4 regions of the Alteromonas sp. OM2203 genome follow, and region 4 is predicted to be linked to each of the others. Evidence: predicted binding sites of a transcription regulator. Region 4 holds the regulator's gene; each other region holds the start of a gene.
What was found. Region 4 encodes LexA, which represses DNA repair genes until DNA is damaged. Its sites were predicted from a motif close to TACTGTATNNNNATACAGTA; they were not measured.

Region 1 (3,201 bases), 1.7 Mb from region 4:
CTGTTTTATTGCAAGCGCGAAGGCATGCTACATTGACAACTATGACCAATCAACTGCATTTTAGTTCGATGCAGCGCTTTTAAGCAGCTCTTTTGCATTCGCTAACGCTGATTTTGTAACTTTATCGCCGGCTAGCAGTCTCGCAAGTTCGTCAATTCTATCTTGCTTGGTAAGCGGCAGCATTTGGGTTTCTGTGCTCTCACCATCGGTAATCTTGGTTACAAAAAGTTGATTGTGTGCCTGGGCGGCAACCTGAGGCAAATGCGTTACACACATTACTTGTGATTGGCTGCCTAGCTTACGAAGCAAGCCGCCAACAATAGAGGCTGTAGGGCCGCTAATGCCTGTGTCCACTTCGTCAAAAATCATTGTTGGTGTGGCGTGATGGTCGCTTGCAATCACTTGAATCGCTAGCCCAATGCGAGAAAGTTCACCGCCTGACACGACTTTGTCCAGTTTATCTGCGTCTTGACCCGGGTTAGTCGAGACCTTAAATTCCACTGAGTCCAGCCCCGTACTTACAGGTTTTTTAAGTTCATCATACTGTATTTGAATGTCTACTTTTGCGTGAGGCATATTCATCTGACGAATTTGCGTTTCAATATCTTTACTTAGCTTTTGCGCCGCCCGCTGCCTACTTTCCGAAAGGCTTTGTGTTGCAACTAAATAAGCTGTTCTCGCCTCGGCAACTTCACTTTCTAATGTGCCTAAAAGCGTCTCTTGATCCGACAATGATGCGAACTCAGCAGCCAATTCTTGATGGTGCTGATAAAGGGCCTCGGGCATGACTGAATGTTTACGCGCCAAATCCATTGCCTTAGCATAACGAGCTTCAACCTGTTGAAGGCGTAAAGGATCGATTTCTAATTGGTCACAATAGCTGCGCAACTCGCTTGCCGCTTCTTCTACTTGAATGGCGGCATCGTTTAATAGTGCAATCATTGGGGTAAGACTAGCGTCGTGAGCTTCTAACTCACCCAATCGCTCTATGCTGCTTTGTATGACAGAAAGCGCGTTGCCCTCATCGTTTTCATACAAGTTATACACACTTGTTTGCGCTTGCTCTAACAAGCTTTGTCCGTTACTTAAACGTTTGTGCTCCGTTTCCAGCTCTTCAAATTCGCCATCCTCAATAGCGAACTCGTCGAGTTCCTGTACTTGATACGTAAGAAGCTGAAGACGGTCTTCTCGTTGCTGAGCTTGTTCTTGAAGTATTTTGAGTGTGCGCTGCTTGTCTCTCCATTGGGAGTAAGCGTCTTTTACCTTTTCTAAAACATCATTGTGTTTTGCATACCCATCGACGAGGTCGCGTTGGTGGTCTTCTTTAAGCAGTTGAAGGTGGGTGTTTTGCCCGTGAATGGCAAGTAAAAACTGCCCCAGTCCCTTTAACTGCTGCAATGAAGCAGGCACACCATTGATGAATGCTTTTGAGCGACCTTCTTTTGAAATAACGCGGCGAATGAAGCAGCTGTTTTCATCTTCATCAGATGTCAGCTCATGTTCGTCAAGAAACGCTTTGGCCAATTCATTTTTACTTAGTGAAAAGTGAGCAATAATTTCAGCTTTAGCACTGCCTTTGCGAACGGCATTTGCATCTGCACGTTCTCCCAAACAAAGGCTCAAAGCGTCTATAGCAATAGATTTACCAGCACCGGTTTCACCCGTAATCGCAGTAAGCCCGTTTTCAAGCTGAACGGACAACTGTTTGACAACTGCAAAATTAGAAATAGAAAGATGCGCTAACATAACCACACTCGGAAAAAGTTGAACATGATGATATATACAGTAACTGATAATATATACAGTATTTAACTGTGTAAAGTGAAGTCGTATAAAAATTGATAAAAAATAGAGTGCAGAGGGGTAAGTTTTTGAATTTATGAGGCTTATAAATATTTTAGTTAAGGTTGGTTACGAGTAACAGCTATATCAGAATACGAGGTTACTTTTTTTATACAGTAAAAAGGAGAGCAAAAGCTCCCCTTTATAAAAATCTATCTAAGTTTGTAATGTACTGCTTTTAAACTAGCAGTGCACCCAAGGCTAGAGATTACTGTTGCAGTTCACCGCTGCCAGATTCGATATGGGCGCGAACGAACCATTGGAACTGTTCTAAATCAGCTAATTGACCTGTAATCATGTCTTCTGAAACAGGGTCAATGTCACCCAAAATCTCTAGTGCTTTTCTGTGATCGCCATTCACGCCATCATAAACAGCATCTAACGCCTTGAGGTGGTCAAGCACCAAGCCTTTACCTAATTGATAGTCTTCCCAGCTGCGACCTTCTACAATCGCTTTTGGTGTACCCTTAGGTACTCCGCCCAACGTGGCAATGCGCTCTGCGATGGTGTCGGTCATACCACGAACCGCATCAACCTGCGGGTCCAACATTTCGTGCACACCGATAAAATTCGGTCCCACAACATTCCAGTGAACGTGTTTAAGCGTAAGCTGTAAATCTAATAGCGCGACTAATCGTTGATCCAATACCTTGATAGTTTTGGCAGCGGCATCGTTATCCATTCCTGGGGCTGTAAATTTGATATTGGTATTACTCATGATATCTCCTATTGCTGAATAAAATATCAGCGAATTGTTAACAAGAACTTATGAGACTTAAGGAAGTCTAGCTTCGCCTTGTAAATCATTTCGCTGAGAGCTTGACTAAGAAGGTGCAACAGGTATGCCGTATACGAGGATGTTTATAAGTAACGGATTTCTATAATCATTTTTAGTAATATTAAAAAATCTTTATTTTTCAAGCCTGTAGCTTTGGGAAAATGCTACAGGCTCATGTAATAAATGCACGATTGAGGTTGTTACGCGGGAATCTAATAAAGCTTGCTGCCCCAACCTAGTTTTTTGCGAAGTACATTGAAATAGCTATAGCCTTTGGGATGGACTAAATGAAGTTTATCGGTACTTTTGTTTATTCGAATTTCGTCGCCCGGCAGAACCGGAAGCACAATATGGCTGTCGCAGCTAACTTGAAGAGAATGACTATTTACTTTTGATACTTTCATCGATACTTGGCTGTCGGCGTCAACAACGATAGGGCGACTGCTAAGGGTGTGAGGGAACATGGGCACTAGTGTAAGGGCGTCTAGTTTAGGCATGATGATAGGGCCACCAGCAGAGAGTGAATACGCTGTCGAACCTGTTGGTGTGGCAACAATAAGCCCGTCACTGCGTTGGCTAAA
Region 2 (3,201 bases), 2.2 Mb from region 4:
GGTCATCATCAGGAACTGCACTTGGATCTGGATTATCCTCAAGAAGAAGCGTATCGGTATCCCAATGAGCGCCACGGTAGGGAGTGAGGATAGACCAGCGCATGTTTTTAAAACGAGTTCGAAAGAAGTCGAGCTTAACCTCCAAACTGTAATGTTCGGGCTCGTACCACGCGACAAAATGTTCTTTACCCTCAACTTCAAGTTCCTTGAACCTCAGAAACGCACTCATTTTATACGCGTCACGCTTGACGGCTTTTACAAGCATATAGAGTTGCATTATATCTTCGTCAGTTTTTAGCTGAATAAGGTTTCTATTTTCATAAATTATCCGCCACAAAACGCGATAACACAAAGCAAAGCGTTTGGTATCACTATGACATAGCGCATACTTAAATAGCACTAAAGCAGATTTGGGAATTGTGTGTTTTATTTGAAGTTTGTTAGTAGCTTGGGTCTGCTCTTGATGACCAAACAGGTCGTCCTGTACCGACTGAACGTTTTGCCAGATAATAGCCTCAGGAGGAATACCGTGTGCTAGACACACCCTTGATGCTTCGCGCCATTCATCAAACCCAGGCACCGAGGTAATTGTAATTGTCTTCATTCTGGCACTACCTTCGAAACTAAATTAGAAGCTGCTAACATAAATTTCATTTACCCACCAAATAACTCAAATTGCTTAGGCTGTTTAAATAGAAGTTCAAAATTATTGCTATCGAGTAAGTGAATGTTCGGTGAGTAGTCACCCACGCTGATGAACGGTTTTAACTTTTTTAGAGGCAGCCGCATTTTAGTAAGGTCTATCCAATTTAATTTGGTATGACGACGAATCGAGAGAATTTTTTGAACTGTACGAGCACCAAGCCCTGGTACTCGTAACAGAAGCATTTTATCGGCTTTGTTTAAATCGATTGGAAATATATGGCGATTTCGCAATGCCCATGCGAGCTTGGGGTCGTGATCCATATCCAGCATTTCATCATGAACAATTTCATCGAGGGTAAATCCATAAAAACGCAGAAGCCAGTCAGCTTGATAGAGACGATGTTCACGTATTAAAGGCGCTGGTTTCAAAGGTAAAACTTGTGAGGCGTCAGGTATGGGGGAAAATGCAGAGTAATAAACCCGACGTAGCTTTTGTTCGCTATAGAGTTTAACGCTGGTTCCCAAAATGATTTTGTCATTCGAATCATCCGCACCAATGATCATTTGGGTCGACTGTCCACCAGGCGCAAAGCGAGGAGGGCGTTTGCCCGAGTGTGTTTTATCGACATTATGTTCCGTTATTTTGTCTTTAAGCGTATTCATCGCCCCATGAATCGCGCCAAGGTCTTTCTCTGGAGCATATTTATTTAATGAAGGTTGGGTTGGCATCTCGACGTTTATACTTAATCTATCTGCATATAAACCGGCCTCAGCCTGTAATTCGGGCGAGGCGTTTGGAATGGTTTTAAGGTGTATGTAGCCCTTGAACCCGTGATCGAGACGCAGGGATTTAGCAATGCGCACCATACTTTCCATTGTTAAATCTGGTGAGCCAACAATACCGGAGCTAAGAAATAAGCCTTCGATGTAGTTACGTTTATAAAAATTAAGGGTTAAATCTACCGTCTCCTTCACTGAGAAACGGGCACGTCGTACATTGCTAGATACTCTATTGATGCAATAGTGGCAGTCGTAGATACAATAATTCGTCATTAATATTTTCAATAGTGATACACATCGTCCATCTGGGGTAAAACTATGGCATATACCTGAGCCACCAGTTAGCGAGCCTATACCGGTTTTATCAGTTTTGCCTGCCTGACGCTTACCTGCTGAGCCGCTTGCACAGGACGCATCATACTTAGCGGCGTCTGAAAGAATTTCGAGTTTTTGTATCAGTTTGTCATGCATTGCAGATTAAACTTCCTCTTAGCAAAAGCAGATGTAGAGATATCTCACCTAAACATTTTGCTGACATATTTTATTTAAGAAATAACCACTCGCGTTATAACATGTATATATATACAGTACAAATGTGTTATGTTTATCTGGAGGGAAAGCAGTAAAACCCGTTGAGCGAATGTTTAGTAATAGAGGTTGATAAGTGGGCTTAAGATTGTCCTAGTGAAATAAAAGGCAAGGGATTGATGAATAGCCTAAAAACCGATGTATTGTGAGAGTTCGTCTCGAAGATTGACGTATTTCTCTTTATAGGTTGCTTTGAGCGTCATGTCGTCTATTAACTTAAATAGACGCTTACACTCATTAATCAAGTTTGCATCGGCTTTACCCTCTTTCACCGCTATTTGAAGAAGACATTGAAGTAGGTTGAGTGCAACACCGGTATTAACAGGTGCAAAGCCTTGAGCAAGGGCAAATGAAGCCTTAGCTCGCTCATAGTCCTTTTCTTGGTAATGTTGAATGCCCTCGCGATTGAACTGCTGATAGCTAGCTAGGCTTTTTTGCGCGTCTTGAGACTGTTTTCTTAGCATACTCGCACTATTTTGGTCGAGCTCATCGTCCCGTGATTCTAGTAATGCGGTTAACTGAACCGCGTCATCGAACTCACCCAATTTAAACATTACATTTATACTATCAGGGATATATGCTGTAGGAACGTCAGTGTACTTTTCATCTAGTAAGTTTTGAGACAAGGCTAAATGTCGCTTTGCGTCTATTAACTTTCCATCTATCGCGCTTATTCTGGCGTTAACAATTTTTCCAAAGATACTTATGTCAAAGTCGCGGTCTATTTTTTGAAGATGATCATCAAATTTTCCCCGCTGCAGTGTGAGAAGGGCTTCTTGTTGATACTTGTTGCGCTGTTTTTTATCTTCTGCAAATTCCGCAATGTCTAAATAGCTTCTGATAATGCCGCACCAATGAAGGCTGTTTTTGTGAACGGTACGTTTTGATAAATCCCAAATAGCTAAACTAGAGCTTGCTGCGAGTAGCAAATCCTCATTATCTCTGCCAATCTCGCAGGCTTTAAAATGCCTTGGCAGCGAATAGGGAGAAAGTTTAATTGCTTCCTTGATAGCCTCTAATGCTTTTTCACCAGATGTGATAGCTTGATAGGCCTGAGCAAGAATATCGTGTGCATCTGCATTAAATCTGTTGCGCTTGAGGGTCTTCTTAGCCACTGAAATAGCTTTTTCGTAATCTTTCAATTGAAGGTAGGTTTTACCAATCGCGACTTGAGCCCAGAGCACAGAC
Region 3 (3,201 bases), 310 kb from region 4:
CGACGCAATCTGCTGGCATTTCGCGAATAAATCGAGAGGCAGTGTGATACTTGTCCTGCCCATATAATCGACGACTTTCAGCATAAGTGATATACAACTTTTGCATAGCCCTGGTCATTCCAACATAGCAAAGCCTGCGTTCTTCTTCCATTCTGCCAGGCTCATCGTTGGTCATTTGGCTAGGGAACATGCCTTCCTCCACACCGGCCAAAAATACCAGTGGAAATTCCAAACCCTTCGCGGTGTGAATAGTCATCATTTGCACGGCATCTTGATCTTTGTCTGCTTGTGTCTCGCCGGCTTCTAAAGATGCGTGAGCCAAAAACGCCGCAAGAGGCGTCATTTCCTCAGCTTCGTCAGGCACGATAAAGGTTTTACATGCGGTAACCAGTTCTTCTAAGTTTTCCAATCGAGCTTGCGCTTTTTCACCACGTTCGGCTTGATACATCGCGTAAAGACCCGATTGTTTTATGGCTTTATCCGCTTGTTGATCAAGCGATTCATCCAAGGTCGATTGTTCAAGCTCTGTAATAAGTAGCACGAAGCTTTGCATTGCATTCAATGCTCGACCTTTGAACCCGCCTTCGTTGATAAGCAGTTGGCAGGCCTGCCACATAGAGCAGTTGTGCGCGCGAGCTGTTTCGCGCACCTGTGATAGGGTTTTTTCACCAATCCCCCGACTTGGGGTATTTACCACACGTTCAAATGCGGCGTCGTCATGCGGGTGGCTTACCATGCGCATGTAGCCTAGGGCATCTTTAATTTCTTGACGTTCGAAGAAGCGCAAGCCGCCGTAGATCCGGTAGGCTAATCCCTCGTGGAGTAACGCTTCTTCTAGAACTCGGGACTGAGCGTTGTTTCTGTAAAGAATTGCGGTATCGCTTAGGGCATTGCCTTGGTTAAGCCAGTTTTTAATCTTCGAAACAATAAATCGCGCTTCGTCTAGTTCGTTAAAACCTGCATATACAGAAATTAGCTCGCCCTGAGCGTCTTCGGTCCAAAGCTCTTTCCCTAAACGGCCCGTGTTATTGTCGATAACCGTGTTCGCCGCTTTCAGGATGTTGCCGGTTGAACGATAGTTCTGTTCAAGACGAATGGTATTAGGTTCATTAAAATCTTTGAGGAAGTGCTGAATATTATCGACATTTGCACCACGCCAGCCATAGATAGATTGGTCGTCGTCTCCAACAATCATAATGTTGTTATTACCGCCACTATAAAGCATGCGAAGCCAAGCGTATTGAATATTGTTGGTATCTTGAAATTCGTCGACCAGCACTGCGCGGAAACGGCGTTGGTAGTGAGCGAGTACTTCTGGATTTTTAGCCCACAGTTCATGAGCCCGTAATAGCAACTCGGCAAAGTCAACTAAGCCAGAACGGTCGCAGGCATCCTGATATGCAGCATATACTTCACGCATGGTTTTTTGGATATGATCGCCATGGGTTTCTATGTGCTGAGGGCGTAAACCCTCGTCCTTATTGCCATTGATATACCATTGGATTTGGCGGGGAGCCCAATGTTTTTCATCTAGGTTCATGGCTTTAAGAATTCGACGAATTAAGCGGTACTGGTCGTCAGAATCGATAATTTGGAAATTTTCCGGAAGATTTGCCTCTGCGTGATGGGCATGTAGTAAGCGATGTGCTAGTCCGTGGAAGGTACCAATCCACATATTGTGTAGACTGCGCCCCATAAGCGATTCGATACGGCCGCGCATTTCTTTGGCCGCTTTATTCGTAAAGGTTACTGCTAATATCGAGAAAGGCGCGATGTTTTCGACTTCCATCAACCACGCAATACGATGCACTAATACGCGGGTTTTACCACTACCTGCGCCGGCAAGTACTAAAGCGTTAGACAATGGGGCTGCTACAGCTTCACGTTGTTTGTCGTTAAGCTCGTCTAGCAGTCGAGATACATCCATAATGTGGTACCTGTTGGTTGATAATTTTATACATTCAGCAGCCGATTATTATGCCATCTGACTGTGAATTTATACAGTCTAGTTTTCTACACACCCTTTATCGTAATGTTTTATCTTTTAACGTTTATTACCAAGCAGTAACACAACAAATTACAAAAGACGGGAATGGTCTATAATCGGTAGCAACGGTTAGATCTTGTTGGCCTTTGCTATAACAAATTAATCAGATAGATTGATCGATTTTAACGCTAAGGCGGTATCACATCGGTATTGCACCACACCAAACTCAGGTAAACTTTGCACCTGAATCGACATGCTTTACTTTGCAGCACTCAATCGTAGATTAATACTGTTAAGCCGTGGCTAACAGACCGAATCTAAAATACGTGACACTTATACATTAACGGAACATGCTCATGACCGCACTTTCTACGCCAATCGACTTTTGGTCGACGCTAAAACAAGAAGCGCAAGTTGTTGCAGAAAAAGAACCTTTGCTGTCTAGTTATGTGCATGCCAGTGTGCTTGCTCATCATAACTTCGAGTCATCGTTGAGCTTTATCTTGTCGAACAAAATGGCAGATGACGTTATGCCTGCCATTGCGATCCGCGAAGTATTTGATGAAGCCTACCTGCTAGAGCCTGGGATAAGTGAAGCCGCTACGGCAGACATTCTCGCAATTAAAGCGCGAGATGCAGCAGTAAATGATTACCTTACTCCGTTACTGCATTTTAAAGGCTTTCACGCTGTACAAGTGCACAGAATGGCGCACTACCTTTGGATGCATGGTCGCCATCAACTCGCACTGTTTTTGCAAAGTCGTAACTCAGCAAGTTTTGGGGTCGATATTCATCCCGCAGCGCGCATTGGCAAAGGCGTTATGTTCGACCACGCAACGGGTATTGTAGTGGGTGAAACCGCAGTGGTTGAAGATAACGTGTCAATCTTGCAAAGCGTTACCCTTGGTGGGACCGGCAATGAATCGGGCGACCGCCATCCTAAAATTCGCCAAGGCGTGTTAATTGGCGCTGGAGCGAAGATTTTAGGCAATATCGAAATAGGTGAAGGCTCTAAAGTTGGCGCAGGCAGCGTGGTACTTAATAACGTACCAGCCCACGTTACCGTGGTGGGCGTTCCCGCTAAAGTGGTCGGCAGACCGGTTTGTGAAAGCCCCTGCGAATCTATGCGCCAAAACGTACTAGAAGATAACTAAGATTTGCGGGTTTGAGTTCATTTCGCCTTCACCCTTCGTCAAAGGTTAATGTACCCTAGC
Region 4 (3,201 bases):
ATCCGAAATAGTGTGGGATAGCAGTAGCTTCACTCAATATAATGAATACAAAAAGCGAAATTTGTATTTTAGTAATTTCAATAATCTTTTCGGAACCACCATTGTGACGGGCGAAGTGACCATTAGCAATGTATCGGGAAGTCACCCTAACTCTAAAGGGGTACCTAAAGGCCATCCGCGAATAAGTCGATTTTTAGGATTGCCGATAAAGATTAAAGACAGAGTGGTGGGAATGATTGGGCTAGCGAACAAGTTTGACGTTTATACCGTCGAAGATGCTGAGTTTTTACAGCCCCTGTTAGACGCCCTTGCAGGGCTTTTCTATGCTGTCGAGCAAGAAGAAGGAAGAGCCATTGCAGAAGAAAAGCTGCGCCGGTTAGCGATGACCGACTCTTTAACAGGGTTGTACAACCGCCGTGCTTTTTTAGATGAATGTGATACGGTGTTACAAAGGCACGGCAGTGGCTGCGTTGCCATCATCGACGTGGATCATTTTAAAAAGGTTAACGACACCTACGGGCACGATGCCGGCGATCAAGCGCTTATCATGATTGCAGGTAAGATTGCTAAACAAAATCAGGCGCCTGGCGTGGTAGCGCGACTTGGTGGGGAGGAGTTTGCGCTCGTCGTTTTTGGTGAAACCAAAGAAGAAATACATGTCCAATTAGAGGCTTTGCGCATCGCTGTTGAGGAAAGCACGCTCACCTATGAATCGGACAAAATAAGCCTAACTATTAGTATAGGGGCTGCATTCATTGAGGACACGTTTGGCATAGACTTTAGCTCGCTTTTATCTGATGCCGATAAATCACTGTATTTAGCGAAAGAAAAAGGAAGAAACAAGGTGGTTTGGGTGAGTTAAGGGCAAAAGACAAGGCAAGTGCTTGTTATTTGTTTTTAGGTGTATATACTTACAGGAACTGTATGAACAGACAGGTCTTTTATGCGCCCACTCACAGCTCGACAAACTGAAGTTTTAGAACTAATCAAGACAACTATGCAAGAAACGGGTATGCCGCCTACCCGTGCTGAAATTGCTCGTCAACTTGGCTTCCGATCTGCTAATGCAGCCGAAGAACATTTAAAGGCGCTGGCGCGAAAAGGCGTGATAGAAATTCTTCCGGGCACGTCCCGAGGCATCAAGCTAAATATTCCTCTTGAGAGTGAAGCGGCTGAGGAAGAAGGTTTGCCGCTTATAGGGCGCGTTGCCGCTGGTGAGCCTATTCTGGCGCAAGAGCATGTCGAATCGCACTATAAGGTAGACCCAGCGTTGTTCAAGCCTCAGGCTGACTTTTTACTTCGTGTAAACGGCATGAGCATGAAGGACATCGGTATTTTAGACGGAGATTTGCTAGCGGTTCATCGCACGACGGATGTTCACAATGGTCAGGTTGTTGTTGCCCGTGTAGACGAAGATGTTACGGTTAAGCGCTTGGAAAGGCGAGGCCGTGAAGTATTGCTACATGCTGAAAATGAAGAGTTTGCGCCAATTAAAGTTGATCTCGCTAACGAGCCGTTTGCCATTGAAGGTATCGCGGTGGGCGTTATTAGAAACGCAGACTGGATGTAAGGTTTTAGCAACTTTGATTAAAAGCGGCGCATTAGCCGCTTTTTTTATGCCTCTTTATCCCCTCCCCACTCATCGTATTGGCAACTTAGGGTTTAATGTCTTGGTAAAAGTACTCAGCATTACTGCTCTATTTTTGATTAATTTCGCCGGTATTGAAATTGCTATTTGTTGCTGAGACAGTCAATTCCGAATTCGAGCGCTGTTTGAAAGTGATGTTTACTCGCTAAATACTTTCCTATTTTTTAGTAATTTAGAATAAAAGTATCGCCGACCCCGTGTTCAAAATGAGCGTTTAATCTCAACGCCCATCAAGTTATGGCGGCCTCAACGTTACTCGCCTTATGTCATGCTATGCAATTCTCAAATGATTAAATTTTGACCGTTTCATTAAATTTTTAATAGAAAAGACTAGACGGCGCGACATTATTGAGCAATTCTTATACAGAGATTAACAAAATAATAACAATGACTCTAAATTTGTTTTACAAGTTGAGGTAAAGGGTCAAGCGTTCGCAATTCATTTGGTAGGGTATCGCGCTCAGAGAAGGCGTCTTCAGTCCTACCATTACGGAGGTGCTGAGTGAAACAACAAACGACCATATTGGCAAAGTGGTGTGCAACCATATCAGCTTTGCTTTTCTCTTCATTGCTTTTCGCACAGGAAACGGCAGAAGAAGTTTCTTCATTGAACTTGAGGCGCGGCGCGACCGATATCAGTGGCCAAGTATATGACCTTCATATGCTGATGTTTTTCATTTGCGTCGGCATTGCGGTAGTGGTTTTTGGCGTAATGTTTGTTTCTATGTATTTACATAGAAAATCTCGAGGCGCCAAGCCAGCAAATTTCCATGAAAATGTAAAAGTGGAAATTGCATGGACAGTTATCCCCTTTCTCATACTTATCTTTATGGCGGTTCCCGCAGCGAACACCCTCATTGCCATGGAGGATACCACTGAACCCGATATGACGGTGCTAGTAACGGGTTCGCAGTGGAAATGGCACTACAAGTACATGGATAGCGACGTGGAATTCTATTCACTTCTAGCTACTCAGCGGGAACAAATCGAAAACAAGTTTGCAAAAACAGATAACTATTTGTTGGAAGTCGATCGCCCGCTTGTCATTCCTACGGGCAAAAAAGTTCGTTTTCTTATTACTTCTGACGACGTGATTCATTCTTGGTGGGTACCTGACTTCGCCGTGAAGAAAGACGCAAATCCCGGGTTCATCAATGAGTCGTGGGCGAAAGTAAACGAACCGGGAATTTACCGCGGACAGTGCGCAGAACTTTGCGGAAAAGATCACGGTTATATGCCGGTTGTAGTTATCGCCAAAGAGCCTGCTGAGTTTGATAAATGGATGGGTGAACAAGAGGAAAAGGTTCGTCGGGCGAAAGAAGAAGAACAGCGATTACTTTCAATGAACATGTCAATGGATGAGTTGATGAAAGAGGGCGAGCGCGTCTATAACGCTACGTGTGCCGCCTGTCATATGCCTAACGGTGAAGGTTTGCCAGGCGTATTTCCTGCGTTAAAGGGCAGCAAAATGGCCCTTGAAGATCAAAAAGGCCATATTGATATCGTGCTTCACGGTAAATCGGGCACGGCGATGCAGGCATTTAACAAAATGC

Region 1: the regulator LexA is predicted to act here: its motif matches at 1,788-1,807, upstream of recN (DNA repair protein RecN).
Region 2: the regulator LexA is predicted to act here: its motif matches at 1,996-2,015, upstream of ACM0P2_RS10295 (putative DNA modification/repair radical SAM protein).
Region 3: the regulator LexA is predicted to act here: its motif matches at 1,987-2,006, upstream of uvrD (DNA helicase II).

The regions. Positions count from the first base shown of each region.
Region 1 covers NZ_CP183209.1:1,605,801-1,609,001, forward strand. The annotation lists gene recN (DNA repair protein RecN) at 61-1,746, opposite strand; gene dps (DNA starvation/stationary phase protection protein Dps) at 2,051-2,560, opposite strand; gene nadK (NAD(+) kinase) at 2,833-3,201, opposite strand, start outside.
Region 2 covers NZ_CP183209.1:2,303,496-2,306,696, forward strand. The annotation lists gene ACM0P2_RS10290 (TIGR03915 family putative DNA repair protein) at 1-604, opposite strand, end outside; gene ACM0P2_RS10295 (putative DNA modification/repair radical SAM protein) at 655-1,896, opposite strand; gene ACM0P2_RS10300 (response regulator) at 2,142-3,201, opposite strand, start outside.
Region 3 covers NZ_CP183209.1:215,077-218,277, forward strand. The annotation lists gene uvrD (DNA helicase II) at 1-1,927, opposite strand, end outside; gene cysE (serine O-acetyltransferase) at 2,344-3,141, shown strand.
Region 4 covers NZ_CP183209.1:4,457,648-4,460,848, reverse strand. The annotation lists gene ACM0P2_RS19560 (diguanylate cyclase) at 1-862, shown strand, start outside; gene lexA (transcriptional repressor LexA) at 944-1,570, shown strand; gene coxB (cytochrome c oxidase subunit II) at 2,151-3,201, shown strand, end outside.